DNA from 2 places in the Stenotrophomonas sp. Ker107b genome. Region 2 is predicted to be linked to the other one. Evidence: predicted binding sites of a transcription regulator. Region 2 holds the regulator's gene; the other holds the start of a gene.
The links. The regulator HrcA, encoded in region 2, represses chaperone genes, less so after heat shock. The targets are predictions, from matches to a motif close to TTNGCACTCNNNNNNNNNGAGTGCNAA.
Positions count from the first base shown of each region.

Region 1: a site for HrcA is predicted at 4,360-4,386, ahead of ACWV8V_RS13630 (co-chaperone GroES). Genes of this name have one in related genera too.

Region 1 covers NZ_JBSPHX010000002.1:840,401-855,690, reverse strand. The annotation lists gene ACWV8V_RS13650 (LLM class oxidoreductase) at 1-413, opposite strand, end outside; gene ACWV8V_RS13645 (glutathione S-transferase family protein) at 430-1,065, opposite strand; gene ACWV8V_RS13640 (LysR substrate-binding domain-containing protein) at 1,279-2,178, shown strand; gene groL (chaperonin GroEL) at 2,284-3,933, opposite strand; gene ACWV8V_RS13630 (co-chaperone GroES) at 4,025-4,312, opposite strand; gene ACWV8V_RS13625 (endonuclease) at 4,606-6,393, shown strand; gene cutA (divalent-cation tolerance protein CutA) at 6,466-6,804, shown strand; gene ACWV8V_RS13615 (protein-disulfide reductase DsbD domain-containing protein) at 6,804-9,176, shown strand; gene ACWV8V_RS13610 (TlpA family protein disulfide reductase) at 9,173-9,733, shown strand; gene ACWV8V_RS13605 (PepSY domain-containing protein) at 9,913-12,432, shown strand; gene ACWV8V_RS13600 (excinuclease ABC subunit A) at 12,447-15,071, opposite strand; gene ACWV8V_RS13595 (hypothetical protein) at 15,270-15,290, shown strand, end outside.
Region 2 covers NZ_JBSPHX010000001.1:811,805-827,094, reverse strand. The annotation lists gene ACWV8V_RS03995 (EAL domain-containing protein) at 1-1,719, opposite strand, end outside; gene ACWV8V_RS03990 (RNA polymerase sigma factor) at 1,923-2,477, shown strand; gene ACWV8V_RS03985 (hypothetical protein) at 2,474-3,442, shown strand; gene ACWV8V_RS03980 (IMPACT family protein) at 3,487-4,095, shown strand; gene ACWV8V_RS03975 (ABC transporter transmembrane domain-containing protein) at 4,088-5,854, shown strand; gene ACWV8V_RS03970 (hypothetical protein) at 5,922-6,116, shown strand; gene ACWV8V_RS03965 (prephenate dehydrogenase) at 6,264-7,376, opposite strand; gene pdxY (pyridoxal kinase) at 7,373-8,281, opposite strand; gene dnaJ (molecular chaperone DnaJ) at 8,471-9,607, opposite strand; gene dnaK (molecular chaperone DnaK) at 9,772-11,700, opposite strand; gene grpE (nucleotide exchange factor GrpE) at 11,876-12,391, opposite strand; gene hrcA (heat-inducible transcriptional repressor HrcA) at 12,474-13,541, opposite strand; gene recN (DNA repair protein RecN) at 13,667-15,290, shown strand, end outside.

The DNA of each region.
Region 1 (15,290 bases), on a different contig from region 2:
CCACCGGACAGCTGGTCGATGGTGGTGGCCGACTTGGCCAGATCGATCGGATGGCGCAGCGAGAAGATCGCACTGCCCGTGGCCAGCGCCAGCCGCTTCGTGCGTGCCGCCAGGAAAGCCAGATAGGTAAACGGGTCGAACACCTGCCCGGCATCGCCGAACAACGGATCAAACAGGGGTACATCGCGTACCCAGGTCGCGGCAAAACCATCGCGGTCCAGCTGGCTCACCAGATCCGCCTGCCCGGCCAGCACCTGCATGTCGCCCTGGTAGAAGCGCAACGGCAGGAACACGCCCAGCGTGAGCGCGCCTTCGCGGAACATGCGCTGGTAGCCGGCATGGCGGGCGAACGTCGGTGCGGATGCGCCGGTCAGTGGCGCCTGCATCGGGGTGATATCAGTCAACAGGGTCATCGTGGTCGTTCCTGGGTCAGGGGCCGGTGGCCGGTTCGGGGAGCAGCACCCCACGCTGCACGGCGGGCCGCTGCGACATGCGCGCGTGCCACGCACTCAGGTGCGGGAAGGCACTGAAGTCGAACTCGATGAGCGTGGCGATGTGGGTCCAGCCGTAGCCGGCGATATCGGCGATGGAGTACGCCTCGCCTGCCAGCCATGGACGGTCCGCGAGTCGCTGATCCAGCGTGGCGAAGAATTCGGCACTCAGGCGCCGGTAGCGTTCGATCGCAGGCGCATGCCGCTCCTTGGCGAACATCTCAACGTGCACACGCTGCCCCAGGATCGGACCGACGCTGGCGGAGTGGAACATCAACCAGGTGATGGCCTCCCAGCGCGCGCGTGGCGCGTCGGGCAACAGCCGTCCGCTCTGCTCGGCCAGGTACAGCAGGATGGCCGCGGATTCGAACACGGTGATACCGGTCGCGTCGTCGACCAGCACCGGAATGCGACCGTGCGGATGCAGCTGCAGGAAATCGGGATGGCGGTGCTCACCTTCGTCGATGCGCACGTGATGCAGTACGTAAGGGATGCCGATCTCTTCCAGCGCGATGGTGATCTTGAAGCCATTGGGCGAGCTGTCGGTGTACAGGTGCAGCGAAGCGGGGGACACAGCGGTCTCCTTGCAGGCGAGGGATGGCGGAGGGGTTCACGTCACGACGCCACGCTGCGACGGCAACGCATGTCGATTGCGGGTGGGCTATCGGGGCTCAAGCAATGCAGCTGGACTAAACCGTGGTGATTCAACATGATCACGATGCTACGCAGGCCAGCGCGCCCTGTAGAACGATTCTTCCTGCACTGCCAAGAGAGAAAATCTAAGGTCATGGGCGCCGTCCTTCCCCTGCTCGCACTGCGCGCCTTCGTCGAAACCGGTCGTCATGGCAGCCTCAAGGCCGCTGCTGCGGTCATGGGGGTCACCCCGGGCGCGATCAGCCAGCAGCTCAAGCTGTTGCAGGCGCGCACCGGCGTTGTGCTGTTCACCCGCACCCCTCATGGGGTCGCGCTTACCCCGGCCGGCGCACAGGTGCACCCGGCCCTGCTGCGCGCGTTCGATCAGATCCAGGACAGCATGGCGACGCTGGAGGCCATCCATGCCCGGCAGACGCTCACCCTCAGCACCGTGCCCAGCTTCGCCGCGTCCTGGCTGGTGCCGCGGCTGGGGCGGTTCACCGAACGCCACCCGGCGATCGAAGTGCGTGTGGAGGCCTCATCGGCGCTGGCGGATCTGCGTCGCGACCGTATCGACATCGCCATCCGCCACGGTCTCGGTGACTACCCCGGCCTGGTCTCACGCCCACTGGCGGCGCCGGTGCTGTTGCCGGTGGCCTGCCCGGCGCTGCTCGCCGAGGGCCCGCCGATCCACTCGGCCGTGGACTGCCTGCAGTACCCGCTGCTGCAGGATTCGGACCGCAGCGACTGGTCGCTGTGGTTCCGCGCGCTGGGCCTGCCACCCGATCCGCGCGTCGAACGTGGCCCGGCATTCGATGACGACGTGTTGCTGATCCGTGCCGCAGAAGCGGGTCAGGGCATCGCGCTGGTGCGTGACCTGTATGTGGAAGCCGAAGTGGCCAGCGGGCGGCTGGCCGTCGTGCTGGATCATCCCTGGCCGACGCGGTTTGCGTACTACGCCGTCACCCTGCCCGGCGCCGAGGAGAACCCGGCCATCGCGGCATTCCTGCGCTGGCTGCAGGATGAGGTCGAGGCGCCGACCAGCGCGCTGTGAGCCCGTGATACGCGCACAAAAAAACCCCGCCTTCCGGCGGGGTTTTTCGTACTGCGTTGGCGCATTACTGCTCCGATGCGTGCCGACCGAAGGCCGGCCTCTACATCAGAAGTCCATGCCGCCCATGCCACCCATACCGCCCATGCCGCCGCCAGCTGCGCCAGCGCCGTCATCCTTCTTCGGGGCTTCGGCAACCATCGCTTCGGTGGTGATCATCAGGCCAGCGATCGAGGCAGCGTTCTGCAGCGCCGAACGGGTCACCTTGGTCGGGTCCAGGATGCCGAATTCCAGCATGTCGCCGAATTCGCCGGTGGCGGCGTTGTAGCCGAAGCTGCCGGTGCCTTCCTTGACCTTGTTGACGATCACGGACGGCTCTTCGCCAGCATTGGCCACGATTTCGCGCAGCGGGGCTTCCATCGCGCGCAGGGCGATCTGGATGCCATGGTTCTGGTCTTCGTTGGCACCCTTCAGGCCGCTCAGCGCGGTGACCGCACGAACCAGGGCAACGCCGCCGCCCGGGACCACGCCTTCTTCAACGGCTGCACGGGTCGCGTGCAGGGCGTCGTCGACGCGATCCTTCTTTTCCTTCATTTCGATTTCGGTCGAGGCACCGACCTTGATCACGGCAACGCCGCCGGCCAGCTTGGCCACGCGTTCCTGCAGCTTCTCGCGGTCGTAATCCGAGGAGGTGTCTTCGATCTGGGTCTTGATCTGGGTGACACGCGCTTCGATGTTGGCCTTCTCGCCGGCGCCATCGATGATCGTGGTGTTTTCCTTGGAGACCTGCACCTTCTTGGCGCGGCCCAGGTCCTTGATCGTCGCCTTTTCCAGCGACAGACCGATTTCCTCGGAGATCACGGTGCCGCCGGTCAGCACGGCCATGTCTTCCAGCATCGCCTTGCGACGATCGCCGAAGCCCGGTGCCTTGACGGCCACGACCTTGACGATGCCACGGATGGTGTTGACCACCAGGGTGGCCAGCGCTTCGCCTTCGATGTCTTCGGCGATGATCAGCAGCGGCTTGCCGGCCTTGGCGACGCCTTCCAGCACGGGCAGCAGATCGCGCACGTTGGAGATCTTCTTGTCGTGCAGCAGCACGTACGGATCGTCCAGGTCAGCGGTCTGCGACTGCTGGTTGTTGATGAAGTACGGGGACAGGTAGCCACGGTCGAACTGCATGCCTTCCACGACGTCCAGCTCGTTGTCCAGGCCCGAGCCTTCTTCAACGGTGATGACGCCTTCCTTGGTCACGCGGCGCATCGCTTCGGCGATGATGTTGCCGATCGACTCGTCCGAGTTGGCCGAGATCGTGCCGACCTGGGCGATCGCCTTGTCGTCAGCGGTCGGCTTGGAGATGTTCTTCAGCTCGGCGACGGCGGCGATCACGGCCTTGTCGATACCGCGCTTGAGGTCCATCGGGTTCATGCCGGCAGCGACGGCCTTGGCGCCTTCGCGGATCAGGGCCTGGGCCAGCACGGTGGCGGTGGTGGTGCCGTCGCCGGCGTCATCGTTGGTGCGCGACGCGACTTCCTTCACCATCTGCGCGCCCATGTTCTCGAACTTGTCAGCCAGTTCGATTTCCTTGGCGACAGACACGCCGTCCTTGGTGATGGTCGGCGCGCCGAAGCTCTTTTCGAGCACGACGTTGCGGCCCTTCGGGCCCAGGGTAGCCTTGACGGCATTGGCGAGAACGTTGACGCCGCGAACCATGCGGGCGCGGGCGTCTTCACCGAAACGAATATCTTTGGCAGCCATTGCGATTACCTTTTTATGTAGAGCCGGGCGATGCCCGGCTGCTTGAACGGGAGGAAGTGCGGAAGCGCCGGCACGGGGCCGGCCGCATCACTCAGCCGACGATGGCGAGGATGTCGTCTTCGCGCAGAACCTTGAACTCGACGCCTTCGGACTTGTAGCTGCTGCCGGCGTACTGGCCGTAGATGACCTTGTCACCGACCTTCAGCGACGGCGCGCGCACGCTGCCGTTGTCCAGGGGCTTGCCCGGGCCGACGGCCACGACTTCACCCTTGGTCGACTTTTCCTTGGCGGAATCCGGAATCACGATGCCGCCGGACGAGATTTCGTCGGCTTCGATCGGCTTGACTACGACGCGGTCATGAAGCGGCTTGATGCTCATGTGAGACCCTTTTAAGTTGTTGATTGGTCTAGGAAAGTCTGGCGATGTTAGCACTCGCACAGGGCGACTGCCAGCCACGCTCACGAAAAAACCCGACGGTGCGGGACAGAGCAGAGATGGTGCTGGCCCCACCCCTTTCAAGGGCAGGCGGCTGGTTTTTTTTGCCGATCCGGGCCCGCGCGTGAATGTTTGACGCAGTTCTCAATGCGAAAGGTCGAATCCGACAGACCAATCGATGTGTCATCTGGATTGCGTAGATTCGAGCGGCATTGACCAATCACAAGGAGTCGTAGATGAGGTTGCTGACGCCGCTGTCCCTGGCCTGCCTGCTGGTGCTGGCCACCAGCCCGGCCCGGGCCGATGTATTCATCAATGAACTGCATTACGACGACAGCACCCCGGCCGGGGACGTCGGCGAGGCGATCGAAGTCGTCGCCACCGCCGGTGAGGACCTGTCCGGCTACCGGCTCTATCTGTACAACGGCAGCAACCCCTCGGCGGCCACGGTCTACGCCAACAACGCGGTCCCGGCCGGCACCGCCAGTTGCGGCGGCGCCCGGCTGGCCACGGTCAGCTACCCGACCAACGGGATCCAGAACGGTCCCAACGACGGCATCGCCCTGGTCGATGCCAGCGGCAAGATGGTCCAGTTCCTCAGCTATGAGGGCACCATCACGGCCGCCGGCGGCCCCGCGGCAGGCCTGACCAGCCAGAACATCCCGGTCAGCGAGACCAACAGCACCGCCCCGGGCACCTCCCTGCAGCTGACCGGCAGCGGCAGCCAGTACGCCCATTTCACCTGGGCCGAATCGGCCACGCAGACCTTTGGCGCGTGCAACCACGGCCAGACCTTCAGCGGCGGCGGCGGCCCGACCGGCCCGAACACCGCGCCCTCGGTCACCGCCACCACCCCCGAGCAGGGCGCCAGCACCTTCCCGGCTGCCGCCGACCTGAGCGTCACCTTCAGTGAGCCGGTCACCCTCTCCAGCGGCGCCTTCGCGCTGAGCTGCGGCCAGTCCGGCACGGTCCCGCTGAGCCACCCGACCACCGGCACCCGCTTCACCCTGGCCACCAACACCGCGCTGGTGGCGGGGGAAGCCTGCCGCTTCGACATCCGCGCCACCCGCGTGAAGGATGCCCAGGGCGCCCGCCCGGCCGCCGATACACGCATCGCCTTCACCGTGGCCACCGCCACCACGCCCGATCCGGGCAACCCCGGCACGCCCGGGGAGTATTACGCCCGGGTCAACACCTCCACCCCCAGCCAGTTGCGCTGCTCGCTGCACGAGACCATCAAGGGTCACACCGCCTATCCCTACAGCGGCTCGGGCACCAGCACCTGGACCATCCTGGAAATCGCCGACGAAGATCCCAACAACAGCGGCAAGATCCTCGATGCCTACCGCAACCGCAGCTACACCAAGGTCAGCGGGCGCGCAGGCACCGGCAGCGGGCTGACCTACAACCGCGAACACACCTGGCCCAACTCGCTGGGCTTTGCCAGCACCACCGGCGACAAGGGCCTGCCCTACGCGCCCTACACCGACACCCACATGCTGTATCTGACCGATGCACAGTGGAATGCGGACCGCGGCAACAAGCCCTTTGCCAAATGCGACAGCAACTGCGGTGAACGCGCGACCGAGGCCAACAACGGATTCGGCGGCGGCAGTGGTGGCTACCCGGGCACCTCCAACTGGGTGCGCACGCCGGATGGCAATGGCGGCTCGTTCGAAGTGTGGGGCCACCGCAAGGGCGATATGGCGCGTGCGGTGATGTACATGGCGATCCGTTATGAAGGCGGTAAAGATGCCAAAACCGGGCAGTCCGAGCCGGACCTGGAGCTGACCGACGACCGCAGCAAGATCGTCAAAACGTCGGCCTCGCCAGCTTACATGGGCCTGCTCTCGACCCTGATCGACTGGCACCTGTCCGACCCGCCGGACGCGGCAGAACGCGCTCGCAACGAGGTGATCTTCAGTTTCCAGGGCAACCGCAATCCGTTCATCGACCACCCCGAATGGGCCACCCCGGCCCTGTTCACCTCGGCCAAGCCGGCCACCTGCCAGCTGGCCAACTGAGCCCGGCCGACCGGCGCCCCCTCGCGGCGCCGGTCGGACCATTGGCCTCTTGCGGTCCTATACTCGGCGGTCATGTCGATTGCCGATCCCGTCTTCCTGCTGTTCACCACCTGCCCCGACGTGGCCTGCGCCACGCGGCTGGCACACGCGCTGGTGGACGAACGCCTGGCGGCCTGCGTGACGCGCCTGGACGGGGCGCACTCGACTTACCGCTGGCAGGGCGAGGTCACCGAGGACCATGAGGTCCAACTGTTGATCAAGACCACCGGCAGCCGCCTGGACGCGGCGATCGCGCGCGTGCAGGCCCTGCACCCGTATGAACTCCCCGAGTGCATCGCGGTCGAAACCCGCGCCGGCCTGCCGGCGTACCTGGATTGGATTCGGGCGCAGACCCGTGAGGAAAGTGATTGATGACGCTGTTTCGTCGTATTGCCGCGCTGTGCGCGTTGCTCGTGGTCTCCCTGCCGGCCTGGGCGATCAGCGAAAAGGATCTGCTCCCGGTCGATGAGGCCTTCGGGCTTACCGCGCAGGCGCGCGACCGCGATCGCGTGGAGATCAGCTGGAAGATCGCCCCGGGCTATTACCTGTATCGCCACCGCACCACGGTCAAGGCCGATGCCGGGTTCGACGCCGAGGCGCTGCAGCTGCCGGCCGGCAAAAAGCACCATGATGATTTCTTCGGCGAGGTGGAGACCTACCGCGAACGCCTGACCGGCGTACTGCCGGGCAAGGCCGCCGATGGCACCGACACGGTCACGCTGGAAGTGCGCTACCAGGGCTGCGCCGATGCGGGCGTGTGCTACCCGCCGCAGAAGCGCACGCTGCAGGTGAAGCTGCCGGCCGGTGGCAGCGGAACGGCCAGTGCCGCACCGGCCGCCGCCAGCGCTGCCGCCTCGCCGTTCAACACCCCACTCGCCAACACCACCGGCAGCGGGCTGCGCCTGCCCGGCACCAGCAACGCCCAGGCGTTGCCGCTGCCGTCCGAGCGCGCCTTCGGCTTCGATGCCATCGTCGGCGATGGCAACACCGTGCTGCTGCGTTTCACGCCGGCGCCGGGCTACTACCTGTATCGCGACCGCACCTCGCTGGCGCTGGAAGGCGCGCCGGGCATCCGCGCGGACAAGCCGACATGGCCGGCCGCCAAATCGCACCGCGATGAGCATTTCGGCGATGTGGCGGTGTACTTCGACCAGATCGACGTCCCGTTGCCGCTGCGCCGCAGTACGGCCAGTGCAACCGATGCCACGCTGGTGATCACCTTCCAGGGCTGCCAGACCGATGGCATCTGCTACCCGCCGATGACGCGCCGGGTGAAGCTGGCGCTGCCGGCCGGCACGATCAACGCCAAGGCGAATGACGTCGCGCAGAAGACCGAGGTCATCGCGCCCCTGCCCAATCGCGACAAGCGAGCCCTCGCCCGTGAGCGCGGTGAAGCCGGCACCGGCAGCCAGCCGATGCTGATCCGTCCGAACGAGCCGGCCCTGGCCGCACCGGGCGACACCGCCGCCACCCCGGATGCCAGCGCCGACAACGCACAGCGCACCCCGCCGCCGGCCTCACCGGCGGCCGCACCGGGCAACCTGCTGGTGCTGCTGCTGTTCGCCGTGGCCGGTGGCCTGATCCTCAACCTGATGCCGTGCGTCTTGCCGATCCTGTCGCTGAAGGTGCTGGGTGTGGCGCAGAGTGGCGAGAGCCGCCAGCGCGCACGCAGCCATGCACTCTGGTACACCGCCGGCGTGCTGGTCGCCTTCGCTGCGATCGGTGCGCTGGTGATCGCGCTGCGTGCAGCGGGCCAGGCCGCGGGCTGGGGCTTCCAGCTGCAGCACCCGTGGTTCATCGCCGCGCTGGTGTATCTGATGTTCGCCGTCGGCCTGAGCCTGTCGGGCGTGTTCACCCTGGGCGGCAGCATGGGCGGGGTCGGCCAGTCGCTGGCCTCGCGCAGCGGCCCGGTCGGCGATTTCTTCACCGGCGTGCTCGCCTGTGTGGTCGCCAGCCCGTGCGTGGCCCCGTTCATGGGCCCGGCACTGGCCTATGCCTTTGCTGCCCCCGGCCTGCAGGCGATGCTGGTGTTCCTGGCACTCGGCCTGGGCCTGGCCCTGCCGTTCCTGCTGATCGGCTTCGTGCCGTCGCTGGCCCGTCGCCTGCCGCGCCCCGGCGCGTGGATGGAAACCCTCAAGCTGGTGCTGGCCTTCCCGATGTACGGCACCGCGATCTGGCTGCTGTGGGTGCTGGGCAAGCAGCGCGGCGTGGATGCGATGGCGCTGGTGCTGGGCGGCCTGGTGATCCTGTCGCTGGCGCTGTGGTGGTTCGAGCGCAGCCGCTGGCGCAGCCAGCGCGTGGGCGGCCTGCTGGCCCTGCTGCTGGTGCTGGCCGCGCTGTATCCGGTCTGGGGCGTGACCCGCCTGGATCCGCCGGCCAAGGCCGCACAGCCGGCCAGCGACAACGTGGTGGAGTACTCACCGCAGATGCTGGACCGCCTGCGCCAGGACAACCGCGTGGTGTTCGTCAACATGACCGCCGACTGGTGCGTGACCTGCAAGGCCAACGAGCGCGCGGTGCTGGGCACCGATGCCTTCCGCGACACCCTGCGCCGGACCAACGCGGTCTACATGCGCGGCGACTACACCAATGTCGACCCGCAGATCACCGCCTTCCTGGATGAGCACAAGGCCGTCGGCGTGCCCCTGTATGTGGTCTACGGCCCGGGCGCACCGCCGACGGTGCTGCCGACCGTGCTGACCCAGGCGCTGGTGGAAGAAGCGCTGCTGCGGACCGCACGATGAGCCTGCGGCCACCACGGCAGATGGTCGTGGTGGTCGTGATCGCGGCCGTGCTGGGCATCGGCACGGGGGTGTGGTTCGCCGGGCATGACACCCGCCCGGCGATCGCCCCACCACCGCAGCGCCCGGCGGTGGCCGCAGCCCAACCCGGCGATCCGATGCCGGCGATCACCCTGCCCGACCTCCACGGACACCCCGTGGATCTGGCCCGCTTCCGTGGCCGCCCCCTGCTGATCAATGTCTGGGCCAGCTGGTGCGGCCCCTGCGTGGAGGAAGTGCCCGCGCTGACCGCGTTTGCCGACGCCCAGGGCGCCAGCGGTGTGCAGGTGCTCGGGCTGGCGCTGGATACCCCCGAGGGCGTGCGCGATTTCCTGGCCCGCATTCCTGTGGCCTACCCGATCGTGCTCGACACGCCCGGCCCTGCCGATGCCAGCGTGCGCCTGGGCAATGCACAGGGCCTGCTGCCCTATTCGGTGCTGGTCGATGCCGAAGGGCGCATCGTGAAACAGAAGCTGGGGCCGCTCTCCGCAGGCGAGATCGAGGCGTGGGCGCGGCACTGAGGCCGTCTGCCATCGTCGACAGCGTGACCGTTGATGGTGATGCCGCGCTACGCCGCCGAAGGCCTTGACCGCCGTTGCGCCACGCCCAACAATGACGAGATTCATTCTCATTCGCTGCCGGGTAGTGTCACGCCGCCTGCGTGGCTGGCCGCGCTGCCTTCTGCCGCCGGAACCGCCCCATGTTGAAGACCGTTCTTTTCCAGCTGCATTGGCTGCTGGGCATCACCGCCGGCACCGTGCTGGCGGTGATGGGGCTGAGCGGCGCCACGCTGTCCTTTGAAGATGAGCTGATGCGCGCGGCCAATCCGGCGCTTGCGCAGGTGGTGGAACGCCATGCAGCCGGTGATCAGCCGCTGGCGCTCACCGAGCTGCTACCGCGATTGCAGCAGGGCATGCCGCACGCGCTGCAGCGGCTGCGCGTGGATGCCACCGGGCAGCGCCTGTCGGTCGCGCGTTTCGAAGGCGGCCAGGCCAACTGGCGCTACTTCGATCCGTATACCGGCACCGTACTCACCGGGTTGCGGGGGCTGGCGTTCTTCGCCTTCGTCGAAGACCTGCACCGCCACCTGGTCAGCGGCGAACGTGGCCGCCTGATCACCGGCAGCTGCGCGATCACCTTGGTGTTTTTCTGCCTGTCCGGGCTGTATCTGCGCTGGCCGCGACGCTGGTGGCACTGGCGCACCTGGCTGGCGGTGGAATGGTCGCGCAGGGGGCGCAGTTTCCTGTGGAGCCTGCACTCGGTGGTCGGCACCTGGGTACTGCTGGTGTACCTGCTGGTCGCACTGACCGGGCTGTGGTGGTCGTTCGACTGGTACCGCAAGAGCGTGACCACCTTGCTCGGCGGCTCGAGCGCCGAGCAGAGCCAACCGCGCACCCGCGGCGGCCCACTGGATCTGCACAAGGTGCAGGCCACCCTGTACGCGCTGGACGGCGTTCGCCACGGTTACATCGATCTGCGCTTCCCGGCCAAGCCCGGCCGCGCGCTCACCAGCCGCGTGCAGGGCGCTGATGCCGCGCATGACCGCGCGCAGGACATCGTGCAACTGGATCCGGCGACTGGCGCACTGCTCTCGCTGGAGCCCTACGCCGCCAAAAACCCCGGCGGCAAGATCATCGTCAGCATGTTCGCGCTGCATTCGGGCAGCTTCTTCGGCCTGCCCGGGCGGATCATCGTGATGCTGTCCAGCCTGGGCATGCTGGTGTTCTTCATCACCGGCTGGATGTTGTACCTGGACCGCCGCCGCAGGAAACGCGAGGTGCGTGCCTCACGCCTGCCTCTCGCCGCGACCATGGGCAATGGACAGCCGTGGCTGGTCGCGTTCGCCAGCCAGAGTGGGTTTGCCGAGCAGCTGGCCTGGCGCGCTGCCGCCCAGTTGCAGGCGGCCGGCCTGCCGGTGCAGGTGCGTCCGCTCGCGCAGGTGGACGCGGCACTGCTGGCCACCACGGACAAGGCGTTGTTCGTCATCAGCACCTTCGGCGATGGTGAAGCACCCGATGCCGCGCGTGCGTTCGAGCGACGGGTACTGACGCCATCCAGGTCACTGCAGCGGCTGGCATACGCCGTGCTGGGGCTGGGCGACCGCGAGTACGCGCGTTTCTGTGGCTTCTCGCGCCAGGTGGATAGCTGGCTGGCCGCGCAGGGTGCACAGCGCCTGTTCGCCAGCATCGAGGTGGACCGCACCGACGCCGTCGCACTGGGGCAGTGGCAGCAGCAGTTGGCCACGGTGACCGGGGTGGAGGACCACACCCCGCTGCCCGCGCCGGTCGAGCTGCAACCGTGGGCGCTGGACGCGCGCGCGCAGCTCAACCCCGGCAGCGCCGCCGGGGCCATCTGGCAGGTGTCACTGCGGCCGCCGGCACACACCCACTGGCAGGCCGGCGACATTCTGGAGATCGCCCCCCGCCATGCGCGTGCACACGTGCTCGCGGTGCTGACCCGCAATGGTCTGGATCCGCAGGCACTGGTGACGGTGGATGGACGCATCACGACGCTGGCCGAGGCCGCCGCCGCGCGGGTGCTGCCGGAGCAGACCGCGGAGGCGTTTGATACCACTGCAACGACCGATGCCGCACGCTGGCTGGCGCCTCTGCCGGCACTGCCGCATCGCGAATACTCCATGGCCTCGATCCCGGGCGATGACGTCGTGCAGTTGGTGATCCGGCTGACCGAGCTGCCCGATGGCCGCCACGGCCTTGGCTCGGGCTGGCTGTGCGTACATGCCGCTGATGGGGACAGCATCCGCGCCCGGGTGCGCCCGAACAGCGGTTTCCATCGCCATCCCGAACATGCCCCGATGCTGCTGATCGGCAACGGCACCGGGATCGCCGGCCTGCGCAGCCTGCTGCGTGAGGCAGACGCGCGTGGCGACCGCGGGCATTGGCTGGTGTTCGGCGAGCGCACGCGTGCGCACGACTTCCTGTATCGCGGGGAGATCGAAGCGTGGCAGGCGCAGGGGCATCTGCGCCGGGTGGACCTGGCGTTCTCGCGCGATCCGGACGGCGGCGGCTATGTGCAGGACCGCCTGCGTGCCGCGCCGGAGGCACTGCGCGCGTGGGTGGACCTGGGCGGCAGCCTCTACGTGTGCGGCTCGCTGCACGGCATGGCCGAAGGGGTCGATGCGGTGCTGCGCGAGGTGCTGGGCAACGACGCGGTCGATGCCCTGCTCAACGACGGGCGCTACCGCCGCGACGTGTATTGAGGGGCCTGCGCCGCTCAGGGAAACCAGCGGCGCAGATAGCGTGCGGTAGCCCCCTGCCTGGCGCGACTGACCTGGGCCGGCGTGCCTTCGGCCACGATCCGGCCGCCCTCCTCGCCCGCGCCCGGCCCCACATCGATCACCCAGTCCGCATCGGCCACCACGCGCAGGTCGTGCTCGACCACCACCACCGTGTTGCCGGCATCGACCAGGCCGTGCAGCTGCGTCATCAGCTTGTCCACATCGGCCGGATGCAGGCCGGTGGTTGGCTCGTCCAATACATACAGGCTGTTGCCGTGCTGTCTGCGCTGCAGCTCGGTGGCGAGCTTGATCCGCTGCGCCTCACCGCCGGACAGCTCCGTGGCCGGCTGGCCCAGACGCAGATAGCCCAGGCCGATATCCCGCAGCAGTTGCAGCGGCCGCTGCACGGGCGGCTCTTCGGCGAAGAAGGCCAAGGCTTCCTCCACCGTCATCGCCAGCACCTGCGCGATGTTGCGGCCGTTCCACTGCACCTCCAGCGTCTTGGCGTTGTAGCGCTGCCCATGGCAGGTCGGGCATGGCGCGTAGACGCTGGGCATGAACAACAGCTCGACGTGGACGAAGCCCTCGCCTTCGCAGGTTTCGCAGCGGCCTGCCGCGACGTTGAAGGAGAAGCGGCCCACGCTGTAGCGGCGTGCCTTGGCCGAGCGGGTGCCGGCAAACAGACGGCGCACATGATCGAACAGGCCGGTGTAGGTGGCCAGGTTGGAGCGCGGCGTCCGCCCGATCGGCTTCTGGTCGACGTTGACCAGACGCTTGATCGCCTTGGCCCCGTTCAACCGGCCACGGGTCCGTTCGATACGGCTGGGCTGCGGCAGGTCGCTGTCGGTTTCTTCGATGACCGGCTCCTGCCCCAGATGCTCGCCGACCAGCTCGACCAGCGCCTGGCTGACCAGACTCGACTTGCCCGAGCCGGAGACTCCGGTCACCGCCGTGAACGCCCCAAGCGGAAAGCGTGCATCCACGCCATGCAGGTTGTTGCGGTGAACGCCCTGCAGGCCCAGCCAGCCGGACGGCGCACGCGGCGTGCGGCGCGGACCGGCGGCGTCCTGGAACAGATACGGCGCCGTGGCCGAGGCCTTGATCGTGCGCAGGCCGTCGGGCGGACCGCTGTAGAGCACCTGGCCGCCGTGCTGACCCGCACCCGGGCCGACATCCACCAACCAGTCCGCGCGGCGCAGCATCTCCAGATCGTGCTCCACCACGAACAGCGTGTTGCCGCCCGCCTTGAGCTGGGCCAGTGCGTCGTACAGGGCCTCGCCATCGGCTGGATGCAGGCCGGCGGTGGGCTCATCGAGCACGTACACGACGCCGAACAGGCTGGAGCGGATCTGCGTGGCCAGGCGCAAGCGCTGCAGTTCGCCCGGCGACAGCGTCGGGGTCGCGCGGTCCATCGACAGATAGCCCAGACCGAGCGATTGCAGCGTGCCGATCCGTTCGACCAGATCGTGCGCAATGCGCTGGGCCGCGATGCGTTTCTCTTCGGACAGATCCGGCGTCCTACGTACGTCGCTGCCGCCGGCGTGCGCGTTGCCACCGGCGGCGACGCGCTTGGCGGTGGCTTGGCGGCCGGCGCTGCGGCTGCGGGCGGCAGTGCCAGCCGGCGCCTCGAAGTGGCCCTCCGCCGCCGGTCGCAGCGCCTGGGCCATGGCACTGAGCGGCAGCTGCGAGAGTGTGCCGATATCCATGCCCGCGAACGTGACCGAGAGCGCTTCGCGCTTCAATCGGCGGCCATCGCAGACCGGACATTCGGTGCCGATCATGTAACGTGCCACGCGCTTTTTCATCATCGCGCTCTGCGTGGTTGCAAAGGTATGCAGCACGTAACGGCGTGCACCGCTGAAGGTGCCCATGTAGCTGGGCTCTTCCTTGCGACGCAGGGCGGCGCGGGTTTCGGCAGGGGTAAAGCCGGCATACACCGGCACCACCGGCTGTTCCTCGGTGAACAGGATCCAGTCGCGCTGCTTCTTCGGGAGATCGCGCCAGGGAACGTCGACGTCGTAGCCCAGCGTGACCAGGATGTCGCGCTGGTTCTGCCCGTGCCACGCCGGCGGCCATGCGGCGATGGCGCGTTCGCGGATGCTCAGCGAGGGATCGGGCACCATCGATTGCTCGGTCACTTCATACACGTAGCCCAGGCCGTGGCAGTTCGGGCAAGCGCCCTGCGGCGTGTTGGGCGAGAAGTCCTCGGCGTACAGCATGGGTTGCCTGGCCGGATAGGTGCCGGCGCGCGAGTACAGCATCCGCAGCAGGCTCGACAGCGTGGTCACGCTGCCGACGCTGGAGCGCACGCTGGCCGTGCCGCGCTGCTGCTGCAAGGCCACGGCCGGCGGCAGCCCCTCGATCGCATCCACGTCCGGCACGCCCACCTGATCGATCAGGCGACGTGCGTACGGCGACAGCGATTCCAGGTAGCGCCGCTGCGCCTCGGCGTAGAGCGTGCCGAACGCCAGCGAGGACTTGCCTGAACCGGAGATGCCGGAGAACACCACCAGCGCATCGCGCGGGATGTCGACATCCACGTTCTTGAGGTTGTGTTCGCGTGCGCCGCGGACGCGGACGACGGCGGTGCTGGGCGGGGTACGACGCGCTGGCTTGTTCATGGGAGCAGGATAGCGAACCGCACTGGCTCACCGCCGGTGAGGGTCCGTGAAGGGCGCGTTGATCCGGCACCGGCCACGCCGGTCCGAACGTGCGAGAGTGAAGAAGGGAACAGCACCTTCACAGCGATTGCGCTGAACTACCGCTGGGAGTGCGGTGGATTGCCGCCAACACGCCACGCCGTACGGAGAGAGACCGCCATGACCGCCTTGAAAATCTTC
Region 2 (15,290 bases):
GAAACCGTGACCCTCGCTGCCACGCGCGCGCGCGATCGCATCTTCCAGCCGATCCAGCAGGTGCAGCCGGTTGGGCAACCCGGTCAGCGCATCGTGCATGGCCTGGTGGGTCAGGCGCTGCTCCGCACGCAGGCGTTCGCCGATCTGGCCCAGCAGCTTGTCGTTGACGTCGGCCAGCTCGCGGGTGCGCTCGTCCACGCGCTTTTCCAGGTCGGCATGCGCGTTGCGCAGCTGCTCCTGGTCGCGCTGGCGCGCCAGGCCGTTGCCGATGTTCTGTGCGACGAACGTCAGCAGGCGCTGATCGTGTGCAGTGAACACCACCTCCGGCGAGTAACTCTGCACCACGATCACGCCCACCACATCGTCATCGCTCAACAGCGGCACGCCGAGCCAGCACTGCGAACGCGCACCGAACTCGCGGACAACACCACTGTCGCGCAGCGCATCGATGCGCTCACGATTGGCAAGCAGCGGCTGGCGGTTGCGCACGATGAACTCGGTCAGCCCCTCGCTGAACGGTCGTGGCGCGCGCGAGGGGTTGTATTCGTCCACGGAGTAGACGAACTCCAGCCCATCGCCGTTCTCGTTGACCAGCGCGATATAGAAATTGCGCGCGTCCAGCAGCGTGCCGACCACGCCATGCACCTGACCGTAGTACTGCGACAGCGACGCGGCGCTCATCGCCAGCTCGGCGATGTTGAACAGGGCCATCTGCAGCTTTTCGGCGCGGCGACGTTCGACCACTTCGTCCTGCAGGTTACGATTGGCGCGCTGCAGCTCCAGCGTGCGCCTTTCTACCTGACGCTCCAGCTGGACCTGCGCCTGGCGCCGGTCCATCGCAGTAAGGATGTGCTGGGCGACATAGCCCAGCAACGTGCGATCGGCCTCGCCATAGCGCGCGCGGTGCTCATAGCTCTGCACCACGATCGCACCGCAGACGCGGCCGTCGCGGAGCATCGGCACGCCCAGCCAGTCCAGGCTTTCCGGCCCGCGCTGCCCCTGCTCACCCTCCATTTCGGCCAGCAGCTCACTGGACGGACCGCTCAACGGCTCGCCATGCCGCAGCAGCGCGAAGGTCAGGCTGCGCGGCATTTCGTGTTCTTCGTAACTGCGGTCCGGATCGGCGACGAAGTCGTCCTTCTGGTCGGCGAAGTACAGGAACCGCACCCGATGCCGGATATCGTCGTACTCGACGATGAAACAGTTCTGCGCGTACATCAGGGAATTGAGCACGCGATGGAAATGCCGCAGCATCTCGGCCATTTCCAGATCCGCACCGGCCAGATCGGCGATTTCGTACAGGGCCTGCTGCAGGCGTTTGGATTCCTCCAGCGAGGCGATTTCGCGGCGCTGCCGGGCCAGCGACAACGTGCCCTGGAACAGACTGCGCGCGGCCGCCCACCAGCTGTCGGCAGGCGCGTCGCCGCAGGGCAGTGTCACGCTCAGCGTCAACTCGGCGCCGATATGCGTCCAGGATTGCTGCGAGGCCATCGCGGCAGCGGGCTCATGCCGGCGTGCCGGGGCCGGGTCTGCGCCGTGGCGATCCCCGTCTGGATGGCATTGGGTGCCCTCGCCGAGGACCGGATCCGACCAGGCCAGCGCGACCACGGCGCCACCGGGCAGCAGGGCGCACAACGCCCTGGCGACGGCGGCAGGGATCACCGCATCACCATCGCATTGCACTGCAGAGGTCATCATCTGACTGGACACGTTGCTCATCCCTACGGGTACCGGCTGCACGGCACCTCCCCTGCCTGCGAGCATAACGCGCCGACCGGGGGGAAATGGAAGCGCATCAACCCCATCGGCCGCCGATGGACGTTGTTCCTGTTGTCTCCCAGGCCATCCCCATGCCCCCCAGCAACCTCGCCCGGCTGCCCATCGACTATGCGAACACCCCCGCAGCGCTTACTCTGTGCGGCGTGGACGCCCTTGCCCTGCCGACCGATGAAGCACTGATGCTGGCCTGGGCCGGTGGCGACCTGCGTGCGTTCGAGGCGCTGTACGGCCGGCACCGCAGCCGCCTGTACAGCTTCCTGCTGCGCCAACTGCGCGATGGTGCGCTGGCAGATGAGATGTTCCAGGATGTCTGGCAACGCGTGATTGCCGCCCGTGCCGGCTGGCAGCCCGAAGCCGCTTTCACGACCTGGTTGTTCCGGATCGCCCACAACCGCCTCAACGACCATTGGCGCGCCGCACGGCACCGGCCGTCGGCCCCGATCGACGCCGATGAACGTGTCGCGGCGATCACCGATGCGCGGACGCCGGAAACCCAGCTGTCCGAGTTCGAGCAACGCCGTCAGCTGCAGTTGGCGATGGAACAGCTGCCGCCGGAGCAGCGCGAGGTCCTGCAGTTGCGCCTGGAACAGGAACTGAGCCTGGAAGAGATCGCCGAGATTACCGGCGTCGGCCGTGAGACGGTCAAATCGCGACTGCGCTATGCCATGGACAAACTACGTGCGGGGTTGAGCGGATGAACCGCCCGGATTCGCTGACCCCGGAAGAACGCGAACTGGCCCGGCTGCTGGGTCGGCCGAGCGCGACCGGTCCCGCACCTGCGATCGACGAGGCCGTGCTCGCAGCCGCGCGAACGGCCGTGGAAGCACCGGCCGCCGACGCGGCGACCTGGAAGCTGCCGTCGGCTGCGCCGGTGCGGGCAACGCGCCCGCGTTCGCGTCTGCCGGCGGTGTTCGGCCTCGCCGCCTCGGTGATCTTCGCGGTCGGCATCGCCTGGCAGCTCAAGCCCGAGGATCCGCCAGCACCACCGCTGGCCGAACCGGTTGCCGCACCCGTGCCGGGCGCCGCCGCATCGAGCACCGCAAGGACGGAGGCTGCGCCGGCACTGGACGCCGCACCGCCACCGGCCCCGGTCGCTGCACCGCCCGTGGTCCAGCAAGAGCGCATTGCGAAAGACCCAGCGGCCGCCACCGCGCCAACCTCGGCGCCTGCGCCCGAGCGTGCGCAAGCGGTCGCCCCGCCCCGCCCGGAAGTGATCGCCGTCCCTGCGCCGCCTGCCCCCGCGCCCGCACCGGCGCCGATGATGTCCGCCCCGGCACCCGAAGCGGCCTCGGCCCATGCCATGGACGCGAGCGAGCCCGCGCTGGACAGCGTGGTGGTGACCGGCTCCTCGATCGACCGCGCAGCACCGCGTGGGTCGCTAAAAAGCGCCGCGCCGGCCAAGCCTGCACCCGGTGCACCCGGCGTGATGCGCCGCGCCGCCGCGCCGATGGCGGCCCCCGCCTCGGCAGACGACGCCGTACGCGCGTTGCATCAGGCGGTCGCTGCCGATGCCAGCCTGCCGCGCAAGCAATGGCTCAAGCGCATCCGCGAGCGACGCGATGCCGGCGATGTGGATACCGCACGTGCCAGCCTGGAGCGTTATCTGCAGCAGTACCCGGAAGTGCGCATCCCGCGCGATCTCCGCCAGCTGCTCGAGAACTGACGCGGCGCGTACGGTGATCAGGCATCCCCACTAGAATGGTGGGAATGCCCGATACGCTCGCCACCCCCGTCAGCCACAGCCTGGAGATCAAGCACAGCCGCTTCATCGCCCATGCCGCGCCGATCCAAAATGCGGCGGCCGCGCTGGAGTTCCTGCAGCAGGTCGCCGTCGCCGATGCCACCCACAACTGCTGGGCCTACCGCTACGGCAACGACTACCGCTCCAGCGACGATGGCGAGCCGTCCGGCACCGCCGGGCGCCCGATCCTGGCCGCCATCGATGGCCAGGGCTTCGACCGGGTGATGGTGGTGGTGACACGCTGGTACGGGGGCATCAAGCTGGGTGCCGGTGGCCTGGTCCGCGCGTATGGCGGGACCGCCGCCGAGTGCCTGCGGGTGGCCCCGCGGGTGCCCCTGATCGCCATGGCCGAGCTGGACGTGCAGGCCGGCTTCGAGGATCTGGGCCCGCTGCATGCCGCCCTGGGCGCCCATCTGGCCGAGAAAGTGGACGAAGCGTTCACCGCCGACGGCGTGAACCTGCACCTGCGCTTGCCGGCCGATCAGGTCGAACCGTTGAAAAACCGCCTCCGCGACGCCACTCGTGATCGTGTCCGTATTGAATCCCGCATCGAACCAGGCCCATCGAATGACTGACGCACCCGTTCCGAACGACACGCCGATGCGCCGATTGGGCAGCTTGAACACCTTGTGGCCGTTCGTGCGCCGGCACGTCGGACTGTTCAGTGCCTGGCTGGTGGCCTTGGCAGTGTCCTCGGTGGCCACCCTGAGCCTGCCGGTCGCGGTGCGCCAGATGATCGACCACGGCTTCACCAGCGGCGGCCAGATCAACAAGGCGTTCGCGCTGCTGTTCCTGGTCGCGGTGGTGCTGGCGCTGGCCACCGCCGCGCGCTTCTTCTTCGTCTCGCTGCTGGGCGAAAAGGTGGTCGCCGATCTGCGCAGCCGTCTGTATGCCCATCTGATCACGCTCGGCGCCGGCTTCCACGACCGCAGCCGCAGCGGCGAGCTGGTCTCGCGCCTGACTGCCGACAGCGAACTGCTGCGCAGCGTGATCGGCTCGACCATGTCGGTGGCCCTGCGCAGCAGCGTGACCGTGGTCGGCAGCCTGGTGATGCTGTTCGTCACCAGCCCGCATCTGGCGGCATGGTCGCTGGTCGGCATTCCGCTGGCGGTGTTGCCGATCATCATCGGCGCCCGCCGCCTGCGCAACATCGCGCGCGCCAGTCAGGACCGCATCGCCGATGCCAACAGCCTGGCCTCGGAAACGCTGGGCGCGGTACGTACCGTGCAGGCCCATGCGCGCGAGCCGTATGAACGCGGCCGCTTCAATGCGGCGCTGGGCGATGCGATCGGTGCCGCGCGCCGTCGCATCCGCGCCCAGTCGATCGTCACGGCGAGCGCGATCGTGCTGGTGTTCGGCGCCATCGTCGGCGTGCTGTGGCTCGGTGCGCACGAGGTGATCGACGGCAACATGAGCGCCGGTACGCTGGGCCAGTTCGTGCTGTATGCGCTGATCGGTGGCGGCTCGGTCGGTGCGTTGGCCGAGGTCTGGAACGAACTCCAGCGTGCGTCGGGCGGCATGGGCCGCATTGCCGAGCTGCTGCAGGAAGACGTGGAGATCACCGCCCCGGCCCATCCCACCCCGTTGCCGCAGCCACTGCGCGGCGAAATCCGTTTCGAGGATGTGGTGTTCCACTACCCGCAGCGCCCGGATACCGCCGCGCTGGACCATGTGGACCTGCACGTGCGTCCGGGTGAAACGGTCGCGCTGGTCGGCCCGTCCGGCGCCGGCAAGAGCACCATCCTGTCGATGCTGCTGCGCTTCCACGATCCGGCGGCCGGTCGCATCCTGGTCGATGGCGTGGATCTGCGCGAGGTCGATCCGGCGCAGCTGCGCGAACAGCTGGCACTGGTGCCGCAGCAGCCGACCCTGTTCGCCAGCAGTGCGTTCGAGAACATCCGCTACGGCCGCCTTGAAGCGACCGACGAAGAAGTGCAGCGCGCGGCCGAAGCCGCCGAGGCCGATGAATTCCTGCAGGCCCTGCCCGAAGGCTATGCCAGCGAGCTGGGCGAGCGCGGCGCGCGCCTGTCCGGCGGCCAGCAGCAGCGCATCGCGATCGCGCGCGCCCTGCTCAAGAACGCACCGATCCTGCTGCTCGATGAAGCCACCAGTGCACTGGACGCACAAAGCGAGCGCGCGGTGCAGCAGGCGCTGGAGCGGTTGATGGCCGGCCGCACCACCTTGGTGATCGCGCACCGCCTGGCCACCGTGCTGAAGGCTGACCGCATCGTGGTGATGGACCACGGCCGCATCGTCGCCCAGGGCACGCATGCCGAGCTGCTGGCCGAGGGCGGTCTCTACGCGGAACTGGCGCGCCTGCAATTCATCGATTGATGACGGCCCGGTAACACCGGCCATCGCATCCTGCAGCCCTCACTGGACGCGCTGCAGGAGGTGTTTCATGTCGTTCCGACAGTTCCCCGCCACCGACGCCAATGGCGACGATTACGTCATCATCGAGTTCAAGGATGAGCAGGCCGATGCCGCTGCAGGCACCGGCGAGAGTGCGCGCTATGAGCTGGCCGATGGCCGCCGTCTGATCCGCGACGGCCGCGAGTTCCGCACGGCGGGCGGCGAGCTGACCCTCGTCACCTGAGGCGTTGAAAAAAAGTGACGCGGATGTTGGTCAATTTTTGACCAAGCATCTTGACAGCCTTTTACTGCAAGGCGCGTACGCACTTATCCACACGTTTGTGCGCAGATCATCCACACCCCCTGTGGATGAATGCTGCAGCGCACCGTGTCAGCGCACCAGCACGCGGCCGATACCGGAGGCATCGATCTCGATGGCCGCGGCCTGCAGCGCGAGGGCATCGCTGCCTGCCACGAAGCCCACCCGGAAGTGCACCTCACCGGCCGGCGTACGCGAGGAATGGATCGAGGCCAGGCTGACCCGGTGCCGTTCGAACACATGCAGCAACTCGCGCAACGAGCCGGGCCGGTCTTCGGGCAGGTGCACACTGATCGCGTTGCGTTCGGTGAGATCGGCCAGCAGGTAGCCGACCCGCTCGAAGGTGTAATTGCCGTCGGCCAGCACCTCCGCGCCCAGGCTGTCGCGGTTGTCCAGCAGCAACTGCTGGCGGAACGCCGCGCGCGCCGCGTCATCGCCCTGCTCCAGCTGCGATCGCAGCTGCTGCAACTGGGCCAGCAACCGGTCCAGCATCGGCGCCACGTGCGGGTTGCCGAACTGGATGTCTTCGTAGATCGCCGGATTGAGCGAGAGGATGCGCGCGATGATCGCGGTATCCAGCTCGAACGAGGCCGAGCGATACGGCATCAACGCCGGCAAGGCACCGAGGATCGGCGCGTATTCGCGCAGCACACCGGCCTGGGCCAGATGCGTGGCATGCACCATCGCCTGCACCAGTGCCATGACCTGGTCGTGATGCTCCGGCGTGGCGCGTACGCACTCCGCTTCCAGTGCCTCGCACAGCTGCTGCACGAACGGCTGCCACCGCGACAGGCGCGCCTCGCAGACCACCATCACCCTGCCCTTCAGCGTCGGCGCCTTGGGCGGGGCCGTCATCGGATGCAGGCCCACCACCTCCGCCTGCGAGGCAAGCATCGCCTCCACCGGGGCCGATTTCACCGAGGTGACATCCAGCCACAGGCGACCGGCTTCACGACCGGCCGAGCGGGCCACGTAGTCGGCGATCAGCGCGGGCGTGTGCCGGATCGGTGCCGAGAAGATCAACACCTCGGCGCGATCAAGCAGCGTTTCCGGATTGTCCGACGATGCGTCGGCCGGGTCATGGCCGATCACCTCCAGACCCAGACGCTGCTCCAGGAAGCCGCGCAGCCAGCGCCCGTAGGCACCGTCGCTGCCGACGATGCCCACCACCGGCGTCAGACTCACGCCAGACGCTCGGCGACGAAGCGATCCGGCAGTGCCAGCGCCGCCGGCGCCGCGGCCAGCACATCGAACTCTTCGTGGCCGTTGGCCAGCGTGGTCTCCAGTGCGACGTGCACGCCGGCGATGGCACGCGAGATCGCCTGTTCGAAGGTTTCCCCCCGCAGCAGGAAGGCGACCAGCAGCGACATCAGCACGTCACCCGTGCCCGCCACATCCACTGGCAGGTGCGGTGAGGACCAGCGCCAGATCGCGTCGCGGCTCACTGCAAGCGTGACCAGTTGGCCCGGATCGCCGCCGACGCTGTGCGCCAGCACCCACTTCGGCCCACGCGCCAGCAGCGCCTGCGATGCGGCGATCGCATCGTCCTGGGCCAGGCTTGGCATGCCGGTCAGGCGGCCGAGTTCAAACGCATTCGGCGTCACCAGCCAGGCATGCGGCAGCAGCCGTTCGGCGAAGACCTTTTCCAGGCCCGGCTCGACATAAGGGCCGGTGTGGGTGTCGCCAATGACCGGGTCCAGGCAGTAGCGCAGCTGCGGCGAGGACGGCAGCACCGCATCGAGCCAGTCGGCGAAGGCTGCACCGTTGCCGACGCTGCCGAAGTAGCCGGACACCAGCATCCGCGCCCGCTGTGGCAGGCCGCGCTCACCGGCGCCGAGCAGCAGGTCGGCAAACCAGTCCGAAGGCAGCACGCGGCCGCGCGTGGTCTCATAGAACGGCGCGTTGCTGAGCAGCGTGGTGGGGATTTCGGCCACGCGCACGCCGAGCGCACGCAGCGGCGGCACGGCCGCGCTGTTGCCGGCATAGCCGTAGACCAGCTGGGACTGCACCGAGATGACGTCGACCGGCGACGGACCGTCCGGGCGCTGGCGGCGGCCGTGGACCAGGTGGCTTTCGAGGGATTCGTTCATGCCGACATTTTACGCCTGCGAGTCGCTCCAGGCGCGGCGGAAGGTGGGTCGAGCGGTGGACCGTGTCGAGAGCACCGGCGGCCCAGAGAGGCCCGTTTTTCCGCGCGCGGACCACACACGTACGGCCGCGCACAAAAAAGGCCCCCTGTCGCCAGGGGGCCTTCGGTAGTTCACGGCAACACGTGACGCTTACGACGTCATGCGATCCCAGAAGCCCTTCACCCCATCGATGAACGTCGCCGACTTCGGCGAATGCTTGCGCGCTTCCTCACCGGTGAAGGTGGTTTCGAACTGTTCCAGCAGCTTGCGCTGCTCCGGGGTGAGGTTGACCGGGGTCTCCACCACCACGCGGCAGTACAGGTCGCCTTCGCTGCGGCTGCGCACCGAACGCACGCCCTTGCCACGCATGCGGAACAGTTTGCCGGTCTGGGTCTCGGCCGGGATGCGGATTTCGGCGTAGCCGCCCAGCGTGGCCACACGGACGGTATCGCCCAGGGCCGCCTGCGAGATGCGGATCGGCACTTCGCAGTGCAGGTCGTCGCCATCGCGCTGGAAGATCGCGTGCTCACGCACCCGCACTTCCACGTACAGATCGCCTGCCGGGGTGCCGGCCGGACCGGCCTCGCCTTCACCGGACAGACGGATGCGGTCGCCGGTGTCGACGCCCGCAGGCACCTTGACCGACAACACCTTGTCTTCCTCGACACGGCCATTGCCGTGACAGGTCTTGCAGGGGTTCTGGATGATCTGGCCACGGCCGTTGCAGTGGTGGCAGGCCTGCTGCATCGCGAAGATGCCGCGCTGGATGCGCACCTGGCCCTGGCCACGGCAGACCGAGCAGGTCTCGACCTTGCCATCTTCCGAGCCGCTGGCGTTGCAGTCATCACACTCGACCAGACTCGGAATCTCGATGCGGCGTTCCACGCCCATCACCGCTTCTTCCAGGTCCAGCTCCATCACGTAACCGATGTCGGCACCGCGACGGGCCTGGCGCGGACCACCACCGCCGGCGCCACCGCCGAAGATGTTGCCGAAGATGTCCCCGAAGATATCGCCCATGTCCGGGCCACCCGGACCACCGCCACCGCCGCCCATGCCGTGCTCGAACGCGGCGTGGCCGTGGGCATCGTACATCCGGCGCTTGTTGCCATCGGACAGGGTTTCGTAGGCTTCCTTGCATTCCTTGAAGGCGGCCTCGGCCTCGTTGTCACCCGGATTGCGGTCCGGATGGAACTTCATCGCGCAACGGCGATAGGCCTTCTTCAGTTCTTCATCGCTGGCGGTGCGGGACACGCTCAGCACTTCGTAGTAATCGCGCTTGCTCATAACTTGAATCGGGTTCCGGAAGTCGGGATTCGTCAAAACGGAAGAGCGGCACCAGGTCCGCTCTTTCGCCGGGCGCCCCGACAGGCCGGGATACGGCTGTCAGGACCAGAAGGGGGATATGACAACGGGACGTTGCCTGCGCAACGTCCCGTGTCATGGCCGGATCAGGACTTCTTGTCGTCCTTGACTTCGGTGAACTCGGCGTCGACCACATCGTCGTGCGCGCCGCTGTTGCCACCGGCATCCGGGCCCGGTGCCGCGCCGCCCTGCTCGGCTGCCGCGGAGGCCGCGAACAGGGCCTGGCCGGCTTCTTCCAGCACCTTCGACTTGGCTTCGATCTGGGCCTTGTCGTCGCTCTTCATCGCGGTTTCCAGATCGGCCAGGGCCGACTCCACCTTGCCGATCACATCGCCACCGACCTTGCTGCCGTGCTCGGTGATCGCGGTACGGGTACCGTGGATCAGCGCGTCAGCCTGGTTGCGGGCCTGGACCAGCTCATGGAACTTCTTGTCTTCTTCGCGGTTGGCTTCCGCGTCGGCGACCATGCGTGCGATCTCGTCCTCGGACAGACCCGAACCGGCCTTGATCTCGACCTTCTGTTCCTTGTTGGTCTTCTTGTCCTTGGCCGACACGTGCAGGATGCCGTTGGCGTCGATGTCGAAGGACACTTCCACCTGCGGCAGGCCGCGCGGCGACGGCTCGATGCCGGAGAGGTCGAACTTGGCCAGCGACTTGTTGAAGCGGGCCTGCTCGCGCTCACCCTGCAGCACGTGCACGGTCACGGCCGACTGGTTGTCCTCGGCGGTGGAGAACACCTGCGAGGCCTTGGTCGGGATGGTGGTGTTCTTCTCGATGATCTTGGTGAACACGCCACCCAGGGTCTCGATGCCCAGCGACAGCGGGGTCACGTCCAGCAGCAGCACGTCCTTGACGTCGCCACCCAGCACGCCGCCCTGGATCGCAGCACCCAGTGCCACGGCTTCGTCCGGGTTGACGTCCTTGCGCGGTTCCTTGCCGAAGAACTCGGTCACCGCCTGCTGCACCTTCGGCATGCGGGTCTGACCGCCGACCAGGATCACTTCACCGATGTCGCTCGACCGCAGGCCGGCATCGTTCAGCGCGATGCGGCACGGCTCGATCGACTTCTTGATCAGGTCTTCCACCAGCGCTTCCAGCTTGGCGCGGGTCAGCTTGATGTTCAGGTGCTTCGGGCCCGACGCGTCAGCGGTGACGTACGGCAGGTTCACTTCGGTCTGCTGGCTGGTGGACAGCTCGATCTTGGCACGCTCGGCGGCATCCTTCAGGCGCTGCAGGGCAAGCGGATCCTTGCGCAGGTCGATGCCCTGGTCCTTGTTGAACTCGTCGACGAGGTATTCGATGACGCGGTTGTCGAAATCTTCGCCGCCCAGGAAGGTGTCACCGTTGGTGGCCAGCACTTCGAACTGCTTCTCACCGTCGACGTTGGCGATCTCGATGATCGACACGTCGAAGGTGCCGCCGCCCAGATCGTACACAACGATCTTGCGGTCACGGCCGTCACCCTTGTCCAGGCCATAGGCCAGGGCAGCAGCGGTCGGCTCGTTGATGATGCGCTTGACTTCCAGACCGGCGATGCGGCCGGCGTCCTTGGTGGCCTGGCGCTGGCTGTCGTTGAAGTAGGCCGGCACGGTGATCACGGCCTCGGTGACGGTCTCACCCAGGAACGCTTCGGCGGTCTTCTTCATCTTCTCCAGCACGCGGGCGGAGATTTCCTGCGGGGCCATCTTCTTGCCGTCGCTGGTCTGCACCCAGGCATCGCCATTGTCATGGGCCAGGATGCCGTAGGGCACGTGCGCGATGTCCTTCTGGACTTCAGCGTCGGTGAACTTGCGGCCGATCAGGCGCTTGACGGCGTAGAAGGTGTTCTTGGGGTTGGTTACGGCCTGGCGCTTGGCCGAGGCGCCGACCAGGACTTCGCCGTCCTTGGTGTAGGCAACGATGGAGGGCGTGGTGCGATCGCCTTCCGCGTTTTCGATGACGCGGGCCTTGCCGCCGTCCATGATCGCCACACACGAGTTGGTGGTGCCGAGGTCGATACCAATGATCTTGCCCATGAGGGAGACTCCTGAAAGTTCTGGGTACATCCGGCAGCTGCCGGGTTATGAATGGGATGTGTGGGACGCTGCGGACACTTTCAAGCCGTCCATCAAACACAGTGTCCGATGGCGACCCAACGCGTTCAGCGTCCGGCCGAGCCGCCGGGCCTGGCCCGGCGGACCGACCTGTGGATCAGTCGCGGGCGACCACGACCAGCGCCGGCCGCAGCAGGCGGTCGTTGAGCAGGTAGCCCTTCTGGAACACCTGGACCACGCTGCCGGGCGCCGCGCCGGGCGCGTCGACCTGGCTGATGGCCTGGTGGTGGTCCGGGTTGAAGGTCTGGCCGGTCGGGTCGAGCAGGGTCAGGCCATTGTCGGCGGCGACCTTGAGCAGCTGCTTGTAGGTCAGTTCGAGACCTTCGCGCAGCGGGCTCGGCTCGCTGCCGGCGGCATTGAGGCCGGCGTCGAGGCTGTCGAACACCGGCAGCAGTTCGCCGAGCAGCTTCTCATTGGCGAAGCGGCGCGCCTGTTCCACGTCGCGGGCAACGCGTTTGCGCTGGTTGTCCAGGTCGGCGCGTTCGCGCAGCGACTCCGAACGCAGCAGGGCCAGCTCGTTGTGCAGGCTGTCCAGCTGCTGCTGCAGGGACGGCTCAGCGGCCGGCTCGCCGGCGGGATTCTGGGATGCGATATCGGGCTGATCTTGGTTCATTTCCGGATCCTTGGCGGTGACTCTCCGCCTCCACCCACCCCTATGTGGGCGCGGCTACGGGATTCAAGAGTCCAGGGCCGCTTTATGCGCGATCGCGGGACAATCCGCCGCCAGCAGGCGAGCCCAGCGCGGCCCCCAGCACCTGGGCGGTGGCTTCCACGAGCGGGATCATGCGGTCGTAGGCCATCCGCTTCGGGCCGATCACCCCCAGCACCCCCAGCACCTGGCCGTCGGCCGAGTACGGGGCGGTGACCAGCGAGACGCTTTCCAGCGGCATCACCCCGGTCTCCTCGCCTATGAAGATGCGCACCCCCGGGGCCTGGATGGTGCGCTCGAGCAGCTGCAGGATCTCGCGCTTGCTGGCGAACACATCGAACAGCTCGCGCAGGCGCTCCAGATCGGACAGGTCCTGCACGCCCATCAGGCGGGTCTGCCCGGCCAGCACCATGTCATCGGCCGGCGGCACCATCGCCTGCTCGGCCAGCTCGATGCTGTGCGCCAGCAACTGCTCCATTTCCGACTGCGCATCGCGCAGCTCCAGCAGCAGCCGGGCCCGGATCTCAGCCAGCGGCCGACCGGCGCAGTTGGCATTGAGGTAGTTGGCGACCTGCTCCAGCTCGCCGGGATTGAAGCCGCGGCGCGGCTCGATCACCCGGTTCTGCACCTCGTTGTCGGCAAACACCAGGATCGCCAGCACCCGGCGCGCGTCCAGCGCCACGAAATCGATATGCCGGAACGCGAACTGCTCCCGGCGCGGGGCGCTGACCACCCCGACGAAATGGCTCATCGCCGAGAGCAGCTCCGAGGCACTGCCGAGCAGGGCCTGGGTGCCGGTGCCGGTGGCCAGCTCGGTGCGCAGGCGGCTGAGCTCGCCCTCGCCCGGCGGCTGCATCTTGACCAGGCTGTCCACGAACACCCGGTAGCCGTGCGCGGTCGGCACCCGGCCGGCCGAGGTATGCGGCGAGCTGAGCAGGCCCAGGTCTTCGAGGTCGCCCAGGATGTTGCGGATCGTGGCCGGGCTGACATCCAGGCCAGCATGCCGGGCAAGGGTCTGCGAGCCGACCGGTTCGCCATCCTGGATGTGGCGCGCGATCAGCGTCCGCAGCAGATGGCGGGCACGCGGGGCGAGATGGGACGCGGAAGGATGCATGGAATCAGCCTGTGAGACGCCCACTTAGATAATGGCTGCACGGGGCGTTGGCAAGTCATTGGAGACGCCCCCCGCCCATGCTAGCGTGCGCGGCTTGGAGACGCCCCTCGTGTACAACGTAGACCATGCTTAGACATCTATCGATCAAGGATTTCGCGGTCGTCCGCGCCACCGAGCTGGAATTCGGCGCCGGCATGACCGTGGTCTCAGGTGAAACCGGCGCGGGCAAGTCGCTGATGGTGGACGCGCTGGGCTTTTTGTCCGGGCTGCGCGCCGACAGCGGCGTGGTCCGCCACGGCGCTGCGCGCGCCGAGCTCTCGGCCGAATTCGCGCCGCTGGCCGACGCCCCTGCCCGCCAGTGGCTGCGTGACAACGAGCTGGACGACGAAGAACAGTGTCAGTTGCGACGGGTGATCCGCGCCGACGGTGGCTCGCGCGCCTTCATCAACGGCCGCCCGGTGACGCTGACCCAGCTGACCGAGCTGGCCAGCATGCTGGTCGAGATCCACGGCCAGCACGAACAGCAGGCCCTGCTCTCGCGCCCCTCGCAGCTCTCGCTGCTGGATGCCTTCGCCCGCAACGATGCCGAGCGCGCCCAGGTCCGGCAGACCGCGGCACGCTGGCAGACGCTGGTCGATGAAGCCGAGGCGCTGTCGCGCCAGGGCGACGTGAGCGACCGGATCGGCTATCTGGAACACCAGCTCAGCGAGCTCAAGCGCGAAGACCTGGACCCGGCCTCGATCGCCACCCTGGGCAGCAGCCACCGCCGCCAGGCCCATGCCAGCGCGCTGATCGGCGCCTGCGACGTGGCGGTGAGCCGCCTCAACGGCGATGACGAGGTCTCGGTCCTGCAGCTGCTGCAGCAGACCCGGCATGATCTGGCCCGCGTGGCCGAACACGACAGCCGGCTCGGCGAGGTCGATGCCCTGCTCGACAGCGCCGCCATCCAGCTGGACGAAGCGTTGTCCCTGCTCGACCGCGTCCATGACGACCTGGATGCCGACCCGGAGCAGTTCGAGGATATCGAGCGCCGTCTCGGCCGCCTGCACGACCTCGCGCGCAAGCACCGCGTGCCGATGGAAGCGCTGGGCGAGCACCGCGACGCCATGGAGGCCGAAGTCGAGCAGCTGCGCGGTGCCGACGAGCGCCTGCAGGCCCTGGCCGGCGAGATAGACCGTGCCGCCGGCCAGTGGAAGACCGTGGCCGAGGTGCTCAGCGCCAGCCGCCGGAAGGCCGCCAAGGCCCTGTCGGACACCACCACCACCCTGATCGGCGAGCTGGGCATGGGCGGCGGTCAGTTCCTGATCGATATCGAGCCGCAGACCGTGGTCAAGCCGGACCCGAACGGGGCCGAACGGGTCGAGTTCCTGGTCGCCGCCAACGCCGGCCAGCCGCCGCGCGCCCTGCGCAAGGTCGCCTCGGGCGGTGAACTGTCCCGTATCTCGCTGGCGATCGAAGTCGCCGCGCTGGGCCTGGATGCGGTGCCGACCATGGTCTTCGACGAGGTCGATTCGGGCATCGGTGGCGCCGTGGCCGACATCGTCGGGCAGAAGCTGCGCGCCTTGGGCGAGAAGCGTCAGGTGCTGTGCGTCACCCATCTGCCGCAGGTCGCCTCCAAGGGCCACGCCCACTACCGGGTCAGCAAGGCGCCGGTGGACGGCATGACCCAGAGCGCGGTCGAAAAGCTCGATACCAAGGCCCGCGAGGAAGAGCTGGCCCGGATGCTGGGCGGCGTGGAAGTCAGCAAGG